DNA from 3 places in the Pseudomonas sp. GW821-FHT03A09 genome. Region 3 is predicted to be linked to each of the others. Evidence: riboswitches for the same ligand, from Rfam matches in the RefSeq annotation. Region 3 holds a riboswitch; each other region holds the start of a gene.

Region 1 (4,443 bases), on a different contig from region 3:
TTGCCGCGCACTACCCGTGAACTGATCGTGATGCGTGCACAGAATGTCAGCGAAGAGAATCTGCAAACCGGTGATCTGTTGTTCTTTGCCACGGGTGGCGGTTCACAGGTCAGCCACGCCGGGATCTATGTGGGAGAAGGCCGTTTCGTCCATGCGCCGCAAACCGGCGGTACGGTGAAGCTGGATACTTTGTCCAAGGCGTATTGGCAGAATGCCTATCTCAGCGCCAAGCGCGTGTTGCCGGGAAATCTGGCGCGTAATCCTTAAGTTACAGATAGATCAAAATGTGGGAGAGGGGCTTGCCCCCTCCCACATTGGTTATGCGGTTTTTATTTGGCCGCAGAAACCCGCCACACCTTATTCCCCACATCGTCCGCCACCAGCAAGTCCCCCTGCTGATCGATCACCACGCCCACCGGCCGGCCCATGGCTTTCTCGTCTTTATTGAGAAACCCGGTCAGCACATCCAGCGGCTGCCCCTTGGGCTGGCCGCCCTCGAACGGTACGAAGATCACCTTGTAGCCACTGTGCGGCTTGCGGTTCCACGAACCATGCTGGCCGATAAACGCGCCGTTGCTGAACTGCGCCGGTAGTTTGTTACCTTCGGCAAACGTCAGGCCAAGGGAGGCGGTGTGCGGCCCCACGGCATAGTCCGGGGCAATGGCCTTGGCGACCAACTCTGGGTTCTGCGGTGAGACGCGTACGTCCACATGCTGGCCGTAGTAACTGAAGGGCCAACCATAAAAGGCGCCATCCTTGACCGAAGTGATGTAGTCCGGCACCAGATCGCTGCCGATTTCATCGCGCTCGTTCACGGCCGTCCACAGCTTGCCACTCTGGGGTTCCCATGCCATGCCGTTGGGGTTGCGCAGGCCGGAAGCGAAGATGCGGTGCTGGCCGCTGGCGCGGTCGACTTCCCAGATCGCCGCGCGGCCTTGTTCCGCCTCCAGGCCGTTTTCGCCAACGTTGCTGTTGGAGCCGACGCTCACATACAACTTGCTGCCGTCCTTACTGGCCACCACGTTCTTGGTCCAGTGATGATTGAGGGTGCCACCCGGCAAGTCGACTACCTTGATGCCCGCTTCCTTGATTGTGGTTTCGCCAGGCTGGTAGGGAAAACGCAGCAGTTTGTCCGAATCCGCCACATACAGATCGTTACCGACCAAGGCCATGCCGAACGGTGAATTCAGATTCTCCAGGAACACCGTTCGGGTCTCGGCAACACCATCGTGGTCGGCATCGCGCAGCAGCGTGATGCGATTCGGACTCGGCACGCCAGCACCGGCGCGGCCCATGACTTTCTCCATCACCCAGCCCCGAATGCCCTTGGCGTCGTCCGGCTTGGGCGGTGCGTTGGTTTCCGCCACCAGCACGTCACCATTGGGCAGCACATACAGCCAGCGCGGGTGATCCAGGCCCTCGGCAAATGCCGCCACTTGGATGCCCGCAGCGGCCGTCGGCTTGGCGCCGTCGGGCCAGCCAATCGCTGGGGCGATATTCACGGTGGGGATCAAGGTTTTGTTCGGTTCCGGCAGTTTGGGTGAGGGCCCGGTGCCGTCGGAAACCTGCAAGGTAGAGCTTTCCCCGCAGGCGGCGAGGGTGCCGGCGAGCATGATCAGTAAGGCCAGTCTGGTTTTATGCATGGTTTTCTCCTTAATACCTGTATGGGTAGAGAAGCACGGCGCCCCAATGGTTCAAGTGGCAGGCCAGCTTTAATTGACGCTCCACCCCCAACCCACTAACCTTCGCGGCTTGTTCCAGGTGCTCTGTGACCCAGGGGTCGACAGAGTGAAACAGGGAAGCCGGTGAGTGAGCGCACTTGTACACAGTGCTGCCGCGATCCCGGCGCTGCCCCCGCAACGGTAAATGAGTCAAAGCGGTGCTGTTTGCCACTGTATCTACATGATATGGGAAGGCGCGCCGTCGGCCTGCGCGCCACTCATGAGTCCGGAGACCGGCCTGGTTCATCCAACAGCATCACGGTGGGCGATGCTTGGCTGTCTGTTTTGTCTTTTTCCTGCCCGCCGTTTTTGTCCAGCCCCAACGGAGAGCTGCCATGACCGATTCCCCCGACCGCGACGAACGCCACCTGGCACGCATGCTGCGCAAAAAAGCCGTGATCGACGAGCGTATCGCCAATTCCCCCAACGAATGCGGATTGCTGCTGGTGCTGACCGGCAACGGCAAAGGCAAGAGCAGCTCGGCGTTCGGCATGCTCGCCCGCGCCATGGGCCACGGCATGCAGTGCGGTGTGGTGCAGTTCATCAAAGGGCGCAGCAGTACCGGCGAAGAGTTGTTCTTCCGCCGCTTCCCCGAGCAAGTGCGCTTCCATGTGATGGGCGAAGGCTTTACCTGGGAAACACAAGACCGCCAGCGTGACATCGCCGCTGCCGAGGCTGCCTGGGCGGTTTCTCGCGAACTGCTGCAAGACCCGGCCATCGGCTTGGTGGTGCTGGATGAGCTGAACATCGCCCTCAAGCACGGCTACCTCGACCTGGATCAGGTCCTGAGCGACCTGCAGGCCCGCCCGCCCATGCAGCATGTGGTTGTCACCGGCCGTGGCGCCAAGCCTGAGTTGATCGAAATGGGCGACACCGTCACCGAAATGGGCATGCTCAAGCACGCGTTCCAGGCCGGTATCAAGGCACAGAAGGGCGTCGAACTTTGAATCAGCCACGTCATTGCCCGGCCGTCTTGATCGCCGCACCGGCGTCCGGCCAGGGCAAAACCACCGTCACCGCCGCGCTCGCCCGTTTGCACCGCAACCTGGGGCGCAAGGTGCGCGTGTTCAAATGCGGGCCGGATTTTCTCGACCCGATGATTCACGAGCGCGCCAGTGGTGCGCCGGTGTATCAGTTGGACATGTGGATGGTCGGCGAGCAAGAAAGTCGCCGTCTGCTATGGGAAGCAGCGGGAGAGGCCGACCTGATCCTGATCGAAGGCGTGATGGGCCTGTTCGACGGTACGCCATCCAGCGCCGACCTGGCCCGCCACTTCGGTGTGCCCGTGCTCGGGGTGATCGACGGTACCGCCATGGCCCAGACCTTTGGCGCCCTGGCCCTGGGCCTGGCACGCTATCAGCCGGACTTGCCGTTCGCCGGGGTGCTGGCCAACCGCGTCGGCACCCAGCGTCATGCGCAACTGCTCGAGGGCAGTCTGACTGAAGGCCTGCGTTGGTACGGCGCGCTGTCCCGGGAAACCGGGATCGAGCTGCCGAGCCGTCACTTGGGCCTGGTACAAGCCAGTGAATTGAATGACCTCGACGTGCGCCTGGACGCCGCCGCCCAAGCCTTGGGCAGCAGCTGCGAAGTGGCGTTGCCGCCGCCGGTGACCTTCGCCGCCCCCGAGGTGACAGAGGCCGAGCCGTTGCTTGCGGGTGTGCGGATTGCCGTGGCCCGTGACGAGGCCTTCGCCTTTACCTATGGCGCCAGTCTCGACGTGCTGCGGGCGATGGGTGCCGAGCTGCGCTTCTTTTCACCGATTCACGATTGCGAATTGCCCGACGCCGACAGTCTTTATTTACCTGGCGGTTACCCGGAGCTGCACCATCAGGCGTTGTCGGAAAATACACCGATGCTTGACGCCATCCGCGCCCACCATGCTGCCGGCAAGCCTTTGCTCGCCGAGTGCGGCGGCATGCTCTACCTGCTTGATTCGCTCACCGATGTCGACGGCAACCGCGCCGAGTTGGTTGGCCTGCTGCAGGGGGACGCGGTGATGCAAAAGAAGCTGGCGGCCTTGGCCCTGCAAAGTGTCGAGTTGCCGGAAGGCGTGTTGCGCGGCCACACCTATCACCATTCCCTGACCAGCACCGAATGGCATCCGATTGCCCGCGGCCTGAGCCCCAACGGCGGGCGCGGTGCCGAGGCGGTTTACCGACAGGGTCGGATGACCGCGTCCTACGTGCACTTCTATTTCCCGTCCAACCCGACGGCGGTGGCCGCTTTATTTGCGCCCACGCTTGAGACCGCTATCGCAGGTAAGCCAGCTCCCACATCGACAGCGTTCACATCTCTCAATGTGGGAGCGGGCTTGCCCGCGAAGAGGCCATGACTGACAACGCATTCCCCGAAGCCGACCGCCAGGCCGTCTACCGCGCCATCGCTGAACGCCGTGACATGCGCCACTTCAGTGGTGGCTCTATCGCCCCTGAGTTGTTGCACCGCTTACTCCAGGCCGCGCATCAGGCCCCTAGTGTCGGCCTGATGCAACCCTGGCGGTTTATCCGCATCAGCGACCGCCCACTGCGTGGGAAGATTCAACAGTTGGTGGAAGAAGAACGCGTGCGCACCGCCGAGGCACTGGGCGAGCGCTCTGACGAATTCATGAAGCTCAAGGTCGAAGGCATCCACGACTGCGCCGAGGTCTTGGTGGCGGCGCTGATGGATGGCCGCGAGCGCCATATCTTTGGGCGCCGTACCTTACCGGAAATGGACATGGCGT
Region 2 (4,443 bases), on a different contig from region 3:
CAGATGCGCCCCGCACGTTCCCAGGCGAACCCGCCCAATTGAGTCGCTACCTGATAGAACGCATGGTTGGGAATACCGGAATTGATATGCACCCCGCCATTGTCCTCGTAGGTCTGGACAAAATCATCCATGTGCCCAGGTTGAGGGTCCTTGCCCAGCAGTTTGTCGTCAAAAGCAGTGCCGGGAGCCTTCATTGAACGCAGTGCAGTGCCTTTGATTTTTTTGGTAAACAGCCCTTTGCCAATCAACCAATCGGCGTCCTCGGCCTTTTGCTTCAACGCATATTGCTTGATCAGTGAACCGAACACGTCCGACAACGATTCGTTCAATGCCCCGGACTGGTTGAAATACATCAGCTTGGCCTCATCCTCGGTGACGCCATGGGCCAATTCATGGCCAATCACGTCAAGGGCTACCGTGAACCGGTTGAACAACTGGCCATCCCCATCCCCAAACACCATCTGGGTGGAGTTCCAGAACGCGTTGTTATAGCTCTGGCCAAAATGGACGGTTGCGTCCAACGCCATACCTGCATCGTCGATGGAATTGCGGTCGAAGACCTGGTCAAAAAAATCGAAGGTGGCGCCCAGGCCATCATAGGCCTCGTCCACCGCAGCATCACCACTCTCGGGCTGCCCTTCACCACGGATCAACGTTCCTGGCAGGCTATCGGTACCCTCGGCGCTGTAGATCGAACGCTGTTTCTCGGCGCCCATGGCCAGGGCCTGATGGGCCGGGCTCTTGGCGGGCACCGCGACCATCCGCAACGAGCGGAACGTGCTGTCCTTGGCACGAGTACGCAGCGCGACATCTCGTTGCGCCTTATTACCGTGGCGCGCGATCTGGTCGAGCATGTAGGGCGGAATCAAGCAGAAAACAGGGTTACGCAAATGGCGATCACACATTGGCTGGCTCCTTTTGGCGTGCGGTGAACGTCCGGGAGACTGTTTCAGGATAGCCCCCGAGGGTTAACGCGTACCTTCAATTGTCATCAAGCTATGTTGCAGTCGCGTTTATCCGAGGAGGACTCACCGATGCCAGCACGTAAAGCCAAAATCGACCTTGCCCACCGCCCCAGACTCGGCGATTTACGCCCGTTGATCATGCCCAGCCCCAGCCTCATGGAAGCCAGGGCGGCGGCGCCCCGCGTTACCTCGGCCAAAGATTTGAAAGACCGGCGCGGCTACGCAGACGACTTTCTCGGCAGCTTCGTAGTGCCATGGCCAACGGTGGAGGAAACCCTCGCAGGTGACGTTCAGACACTGGACGGTGGCGGCCAGCGCCTGGACTACACGCACTTCTCGGTGACGATGTCACGCTCCAAGCGGCTCGCACTGTATGTGGGCGTCAATATCGACGGAGGCCGGTCGGTAGACATCATCCGCCGCAACGACAGCTGGGCCTACGATGGTCGCCTGCCCAACAGTGCCCAGGTGGGCGACGAGCTGTATGCCAAGAACGGCCTGGATCGTGGTCATCTGGTCCGCCGACAAGACCCCAATTGGGGCGACGACGCCCAGACCGCCAACGCCGACACCTTCCATTTCACCAACTGCTCGCCACAGATGAGTGGGTTCAACCAGAAGACCTGGCTGGAACTCGAAGATTACATTCTGGACAACACGCAACGCTGGAAAGCCCGCGCCACGGTGTTTACCGGTCCGGTGTTTGCCGCGGGTGACCGTGTGTACCGAGGCGTTCAAATTCCCCAAGCGTTCTGGAAAGTCGTCGCCTACCTCAACGACGACGGCAAACCCTCTGCCAGCGCCTACATGATCGACCAAATCCGCGAACTGGATCAGCTCGACCTGGTATTCGGTCAACTCAGGACCTACCAGCGCAGCGTGATCCAGATAGAGCGCCTGACCGGCATCCGCTTCGCCAACCTGGCCGACTACGATGGTTTCAGCAACGAAGAACGCGCCACCGGCACGCGGATCGAAGCGCTGATCCAAGGCCTTGAGGACATTCGCGTCTGAACAAGCGCACCTTGGGCTATGTCGCCTCGTCCTGATCGACTACCATACCGCGCCGGTTCCCAAACGGGACTAATAGGGAATCCGAAGCGCGGCCCCATCGCGTCAATCGGAACTGCCCCCGCAACTGTAGGTGCTGAGCCTGCTCCACACTGCCACTGAGCCATGCTCGGGAAGGCCGGAGCGAGGCAACGACGCATCAGTCAGGAGACCTGCCGGCCCAGCTAGATCACTAACCGGCGGGGTGTCCGGGAAGGACATCCTTGCCCTGCCCCATCGGCAGCGTTCATGGCTGTATTTCCAAACCGTGCCTCCCCAGCTCCTTGTACGGTTCAAACGGAGATGCCCCATGCTGCCACGCGTTACCGCCCTGCTCACCGGCGTAGGCTTCTGTGCCTTGGCCCAGGCCGCGCCCACCCACTACCCACTGACCGTCGAAAACTGTGGCAGCCACCTCATCTTCCAACAAGCTCCCGCCCGCAGCGTGACCATCGGCCAGGCCGCCACCGAAATGCTCTACGCCCTGGGCCTGGCGGACAAAGTGGTCGGTACCTCGTTGTGGTTCAACAACGTACTGCCTCAATTCCAGGCGCAGAACGACAAGATCGAGCGCTTGGCCAGCAACGAGCCGAGCTTCGAAGCCGTGATCGCCAAGCGCCCGCAACTGGTAGCCGCCGAGCTGGAATGGGTGGTCGGGCCGCAGGGCGTGGTCGGTACCCGCGAGCAATTCCATGAACTGAAAATCCCCACCTACCTGCTGCCCTCCGACTGCGAAGGCAAGGACAACCTGGTGGGCGCCGACGGCACGCGCCTTGAGCCGTTTCGCATCGAGACGATCTATAAAAGCATCAGCCAACTGGCGCAGATCTTCGACGTACAGGACCGCGGCCAGCAACTGAACGACACGCTCAAGGCGCGCCTGGCCAAATCGGTCGCCACCGCGCAGAGCAAAGGCCTCAAGCAAGCCAGCGCACTGGTGTGGTTCTCCAGCGCCGAAATGGCCAGCGATCCGTACGTGGCCGGTCATAAAGGTATTCCGGAGTTCATGCTGGAAACCCTGGGCCTGCACAACGTGGTGCAGTCCGATGAAGAGTGGCCCGCCGTCGGCTGGGAAACCCTGGCCAAGGCCAATCCGACCTTCCTGGTGATCGCCCGCATGGACCGCCGCCGCTACCCCGCCGACGACCATGAAAAGAAACTCGCCTTCCTGCACAGCGACCCGGTGACTCGCAACATGGACGCCGTGAAAAACAACCGCATCATCATTATTGACGCCCTGGCCCTGCAAGCCAGCATCCGCATGTTCGATGGCCTGGAACAACTGGCCGGCGCGATCGACGGCTACGACCTGCCCCAATGATCCGTACCCTGCTCGCCCTCACCCTGCTACTGCTCGCGGTCCTTGCTGGCGTGGCCATCGGCGAAACCGCCATCGAACCGCAGGTGGTGTTGCAGGTGCTCGCCAACAAACTGTGGGCGGCCGGCTATGTGCTGGACCCCATCGACGAAGGCGTGGTGTGGAACTACCGCCTGACCCGCGCCCTAGTCGCCGCCGCCTGCGGTGCCGGGTTGGCGACCTGCGGCGTGATTTTACAGTCGTTGCTGCGTAACCCCCTGGCCGACCCGTACCTGCTCGGCATCAGCGCCGGTGCGTCGACTGGCGCCGTGCTGGTGGCGTTGATCGGCGTGGGCGGCGGCTTGATTTCGCTGTCGGCGGGCGCGTTCGTCGGCGCCATGGCGGCGTTTGCCTTGGTGATTCTGCTGGCCCGCGCCAGCGGTTCGGCCAGTGGCACCGGGCAGATCATCCTCGCCGGTATTGCCGGTTCGCAGTTGTTCAATGCCCTCACCGCCTTCCTGATCACCCAGTCGGCCAGCTCCGAACAGGCCCGCGGCATCATGTTCTGGCTGCTGGGCAACCTCAGCGGCGTGCGCTGGCCGTCAGTGTGGCTGGCGATGCCCGTGGCGGTCTTGGGCCTGGCGGTGTGCCTGTGGCATCGCCGTGCGCTGGATGCATTCACCTTCGGCACGGACTCGGCGGCGTCCCTCGGCATCCCGGTGCGCCGCGTGCAGTTCGTGCTGGTGGGTTGTGCGGCGCTGGTGACGGCGGTGATGGTGTCGATTGTCGGCTCCATCGGCTTTGTCGGGCTGGTCATTCCCCATGCCGTGCGCCTGCTGCTGGGCACTGGACATTCGCGCTTGCTGCCGGCCAGTGCCCTGGGTGGCGCGCTGTTCCTGATTGCGGCAGACGTCCTTTCACGCACCTTGATCAAAGGCCAGGTGGTTCCGGTCGGGGTGGTCACAGCATTGGTGGGCGCGCCGGTGTTTGCGCTGATCCTGATCGGCCGGAGGAACGCGCGATGAATGTCTTGAGTTGCACCGGCCTGGGTTTCAAAGTGCGTGAGGCCCAGTTGCTGCATGACATTCACCTTGACGTTCAGTTGGGCGAAACCCTGGGCATCGTCGGGCC
Region 3 (4,443 bases):
GCTTGATCATGTCGGCAGGTCTCAGTGGCACGGGAACGCGGCGCTGTGGCGGGTATCGTGGGCGGCGTTATGCACCGCTTCGATATGGGAGAAACCCGCGAAGTACACCAGGCACGCACCCAGGATCGATGCACCGATGGCGGCGGTCAGGCGTTGGCTCAGGGTAGAAGTGCTGCTGGCGGTGTGCGAAGTGCTGCTGATGATCGACATGGCGCGTCCCTTTGGGTTTTCGGGGCGAAACGAGCGCATGAAAACCCCGCGAGCCAGGCCCGCAGGGTTTCGAACAGCGCCCGCCCACCGCGGGTTTGTTATCTGATTTTTTCGGGCCGGTCTCCGGGCTTGCGAGGGGCTCAATGCCTGAAAACGTCGCCTTCCCATACCGTTTGGCACAGTGGATATGACGTTTCGCTCGCTTACCGTTGCGGGGGCAGCACCGGACTGTCATGTGAACATGAGTCACCGGTTTCCCGTTTCACCCTTTGCAGGGCACCCGAAACAAGATGTGTAGGAGAGCATGGGGGTGGGAGGGGAGTCAATTGGGATGTGGTTTTTGGTGGTGGTGTACATATCCGTTATTTGGGTAACGGCTACTATTGGTTCCGCCCTTACGGCGGGTCACTTTGGAAAAGTCCCAAAGTAACCAAAGGGCTCTTGCCCCAACACTCGGCACCTCGCCTAGGCTCGGTGTGCCCTCACTCCGGGTTGCCCACGGATTCAAGCCTGCGTTCGGCCAGCGTGTTTGACGGGGCGCTCCAGATCAAAAGCAAAAGCGCGGCGGCCTTAGAGCTGACCGGTTTCTGACTGTCGATCTCGGTCAAATGTGGGAGCTGGCTTGCCTGCGATGGCATCAGTTGGGTGTACCTGATTCACCGAGGTGTTTGCATCGCAGGCAAGCCAGCTCCCACAGAAAAGCAGATCTGATGCTGCTCTGGCTTTTGCTCTGTTTTTGATCTTGATTTTGATCTTAGGCGCCCCATCAAACACGCTGGCCGGAATTCGGCATGGATTTGGGGGGTAAACCGGCATGGATGCCGGTTTAGCCGCCCCGCGCCATGGATGGCGCGTGGCGGCGGCCCCCCAAATCCATGTCGGATTACGGGCACACCGAGCGTGAGCGAGGTGCCGAGTGTTGGGGCAAGAGCGTTTTGCTTACTTTTGCGCTTTTCAAAAAGTGAGCCGCTGTAAGAGCGGAACCCTAAGTGGCCGTTACCGCAGCAACGGATATGTACACCAGCCAACCCCATCATTGACCATCCCCCAAGCACTGCGTAGCCTTGCACCCTCGAGGTTCTTCGGCCCAGGCCGAAGCTAAGAAGGGAACGCGGTTCAAGCCGCGGCTGCCCCCGCAACTGTGAAGGGTTCTGCTGACTGCCACGCCACTGCCGATAAGGCGGGAAGGCGCAGCCAGCGCCGGTCGCAAGACCTGCAAGCCCCAAGCCAGGAGACCTGCCTCGCAACCGATTTTCCAATTCAACCGGGCGGGGTGATCCGGTGACGAAATCCGCTGCTGCGCGCTGCCGCAGGGCCTGTCGTCCCGTATGCCCGCCCCAAAGGGCATCCGATGAAAACACTGGCCAAACTCCCTGTCACCATCGTTACCGGCTTCCTCGGCTCGGGCAAGACCACTTTGCTGCGCCATATGCTGGATAACGCCCAGGGCCGCCGCATCGCTGTGATCGTCAACGAATTTGGCGAGCTGGGTATCGACGGGGAAATCCTCAAGCAGTGTTCCATCGGTTGCACCGAGGAAGAAGCCAACGGTCGCGTGTACGAACTGGCCAACGGCTGCCTGTGCTGCACCGTACAAGAAGAGTTCTTCCCGGTGATGCGCGAGTTGGTGGCCCGTCGCGGTGACCTCGACCATATCTTGATCGAAACCTCCGGCCTGGCCCTGCCCAAACCTCTGGTGCAAGCCTTCCAGTGGCCGGAAATCCGCAGCGCCTGCACCGTTGACGCGGTGATCACCGTGGTCGACAGCCCGGCCGTGGCCGCTGGCACTTTCGCCGCGTTCCCGGATCAAGTGGACGCCCAGCGCAAGCTCGACCCGAACCTGGATCACGAGTCGCCGCTGCACGAGCTGTTCGCCGACCAACTGGCCAGTGCCGACTTGGTAATCCTCAACAAGACTGACCTGATCAGCCCTGAAGACCTGGCCCGTGTGCGCCTGGAAGTCGCCGAAGAACTGCCGCTAGCAGTGAAGATCATCGAAGCCAGCAGCGGTCGCCTGCCATTGGACGTGCTGATTGGTTTGGGCGCAGGCTCTGAGGAGCATATCGACGCTCGTCACAGCCATCATGATCATCATCACGAAGGCGAAGACGATCACGACCACGATGCTTTCGATTCGATCTCCATCGACCTGCCCCAAACCGACGAAGCGCTGCTGCTCGACGCCCTGACGCAGCTCGTTGTGCAACACGGCATCCTGCGCATCAAAGGTTTTGCGGCCATCCCGAACAAACCGATGCGCTTGCTGATCCAGGGCGTGGGCACACGTTTCGACAAGCACTTCGACCGTGCCTGGGGCGCCGATGAGGCGCGCACCACACGCCTGGTGCTGATCGGCCAGGAGCTGGACGCAGCGGGCCTTGAAGCGCAACTGCGCGCTGCCCTCAGCGTCTGACCCATGCACCTGCTCAGGACCCAACCCGGTGGTTTCGTCTCGGATGACAATATTGCCGACTTAGGCCAAACCCCCGCTGAACTGGTAATCCTGTGCAGTGGCGATTCCAGCCTGGCGCTGTTGGCCGAGGCCGCTCAGCAGTTGCCTGAGGATTACCCCAGCCTGCGCCTGGCCAACCCGATGCAGGTACAGAACCACGCTTCGGTCGATCTGTACGTTGATGAGGTGTTGCGCCACGCCAAGGTGATCCTGATTTCGCTGCACGGCGGTATCGGTTATTGGCGCTACGGCATCGAACGCCTGGTGGAGTTGGCCGAGCGCGGCGTGCAACTGATCCTGGTGCCGGGGGATGATCGCCCGGACCCGGAACTCAGTGGCCTGAGTACCGTCGGTATGGAAGAGCGCGACCGCCTCTGGCACTTCCTGCGCCAGGGCGGCTTGGGCAATGCCCTGGATTTCTATCGTTGCCTGGCCAGTGCTTACCTGGGCCGCGATTACGCGTGGAGCGAGCCGCAAACCTTGCCGCGTACGGCGATTTACCACCCACATAAAGCCAATGCCCGGCTCAATGACTGGCAAATAGCGTGGGAGGCTGAGTTTCCGGTGGCGGCGGTGCTGTTTTACCGCTCTCATTTGCAGGCCGCCAATACCGCTTTTATCGATGTGTTCTGCCAACGTTTGCAGGCGGCGGGGCTTAATCCGTTGCCGATAGCGGTGGCCAGTCTGAAAGAGCCCGGCTGCCTCACGGTGGTCGAGGAACTGCTGAATGACGTCGGAGCAGCGGTGATCCTGAATACCACCGGCTTTGCCCAATCCAGCCCCGAAGCGCCGCACTTGCGCCCGTTTCGCCGCAATGTCCCGGTGATCCAGGCGATCTGCGCCCAAGACAACCAGCCCGGCTGGGAGGCCAGCGAACAAGGTCTCGGCCCGCGTGACCTGGCGATGCACATCGCGTTGCCGGAGTTGGACGGGCGCATCATCAGTCGGCCCATCAGCTTCAAAGACCTGGCTTGGCGCAGCGAGCGCAGCCAGTCGGACGTGGTGTGCTACCGCGCCGCCCCTGAGCGCATGGACTTTGTCGCCGCACTGGCGCGGCGTTGGGTCGAACTGGCGCGGCTGCCGAATGCGAGCAAACGCATTGCGCTGGTGCTCGCCAACTACCCGACCCGCGACGGACGCATCGGCAACGGCGTGGGCCTGGACACCCCGGCCGCTGCGCTGAATATCCTGCGTGCGTTGCAAGCTGAAGGCTATCCACTGCCGCAGACACTGCCGGACAGTGGTACGGCGCTGATCCATGAGCTGTTGGGTGGTGTTACCAACGACATGGACAGCCTCGACCAGCGCCCTTGTCACCAAAGCCTGGGCTTGGACGATTATGAGGCGATGTTCAACGGCTTGCCCGCAGCCAACCGCCAGGCCGTGCTGGAGCGCTGGGGCGCGCCTGATCGCGACCCGATGTGCCGCGACGGTCGTATGATGGTCGCTGGCCTGCGCTTGGGCCTGACGTTTGTCGGCATCCAGCCAGCGCGGGGTTATCAAGTAGACCCTAGCGCGGTGTATCACGATCCGGACCTGGTGCCGCCCCACGGCTATCTCGCCTTCTATTTCTGGTTGCGCCACACCTACGGCGCTCACGGCGTTATCCACGTGGGCAAGCACGGCAACCTCGAATGGCTACCGGGCAAAGGGGTGGGCCTGTCGGAAAACTGCTGGCCCGACGCATTGCTCGGGCCGCTGCCGAATATCTACCCGTTTATCGTCAATGACCCGGGCGAGGGCGCCCAAGCCAAGCGGCGCACCCAGGCGGTGATCATCGA

What was found. A riboswitch is a leader RNA that binds a small molecule or an ion and turns the genes downstream of it on or off. The one in region 3 is predicted to bind cobalamin.
Region 1: another riboswitch for cobalamin. It lies ahead of cobO (cob(I)yrinic acid a,c-diamide adenosyltransferase); the one in region 3 lies ahead of cobW (cobalamin biosynthesis protein CobW).
Region 2: another riboswitch for cobalamin. It lies ahead of AC07V4_RS07940 (ABC transporter substrate-binding protein); the one in region 3 lies ahead of cobW (cobalamin biosynthesis protein CobW).

The regions. Positions count from the first base shown of each region.
Region 1 covers NZ_JBWKUX010000004.1:275,872-280,314, reverse strand. The annotation lists gene AC07V4_RS09165 (C40 family peptidase) at 1-267, shown strand, start outside; gene AC07V4_RS09160 (PQQ-dependent sugar dehydrogenase) at 330-1,643, opposite strand; cobalamin riboswitch at 1,743-1,977, shown strand; gene cobO (cob(I)yrinic acid a,c-diamide adenosyltransferase) at 2,057-2,668, shown strand; gene AC07V4_RS09150 (cobyrinic acid a,c-diamide synthase CobB) at 2,665-4,053, shown strand; gene bluB (5,6-dimethylbenzimidazole synthase) at 4,050-4,443, shown strand, end outside.
Region 2 covers NZ_JBWKUX010000004.1:9,020-13,462, forward strand. The annotation lists gene AC07V4_RS07930 (M4 family metallopeptidase) at 1-905, opposite strand, end outside; gene AC07V4_RS07935 (DNA/RNA non-specific endonuclease) at 1,035-1,979, shown strand; cobalamin riboswitch at 2,016-2,210, shown strand; gene AC07V4_RS07940 (ABC transporter substrate-binding protein) at 2,326-3,336, shown strand; gene AC07V4_RS07945 (FecCD family ABC transporter permease) at 3,333-4,337, shown strand; gene AC07V4_RS07950 (ABC transporter ATP-binding protein) at 4,334-4,443, shown strand, end outside.
Region 3 covers NZ_JBWKUX010000010.1:137,862-142,304, forward strand. The annotation lists gene AC07V4_RS19170 (CbtA family protein) at 1-10, opposite strand, end outside; gene AC07V4_RS19175 (CbtB domain-containing protein) at 22-210, opposite strand; cobalamin riboswitch at 308-509, opposite strand; cobalamin riboswitch at 1,269-1,468, shown strand; gene cobW (cobalamin biosynthesis protein CobW) at 1,562-2,623, shown strand; gene cobN (cobaltochelatase subunit CobN) at 2,627-4,443, shown strand, end outside.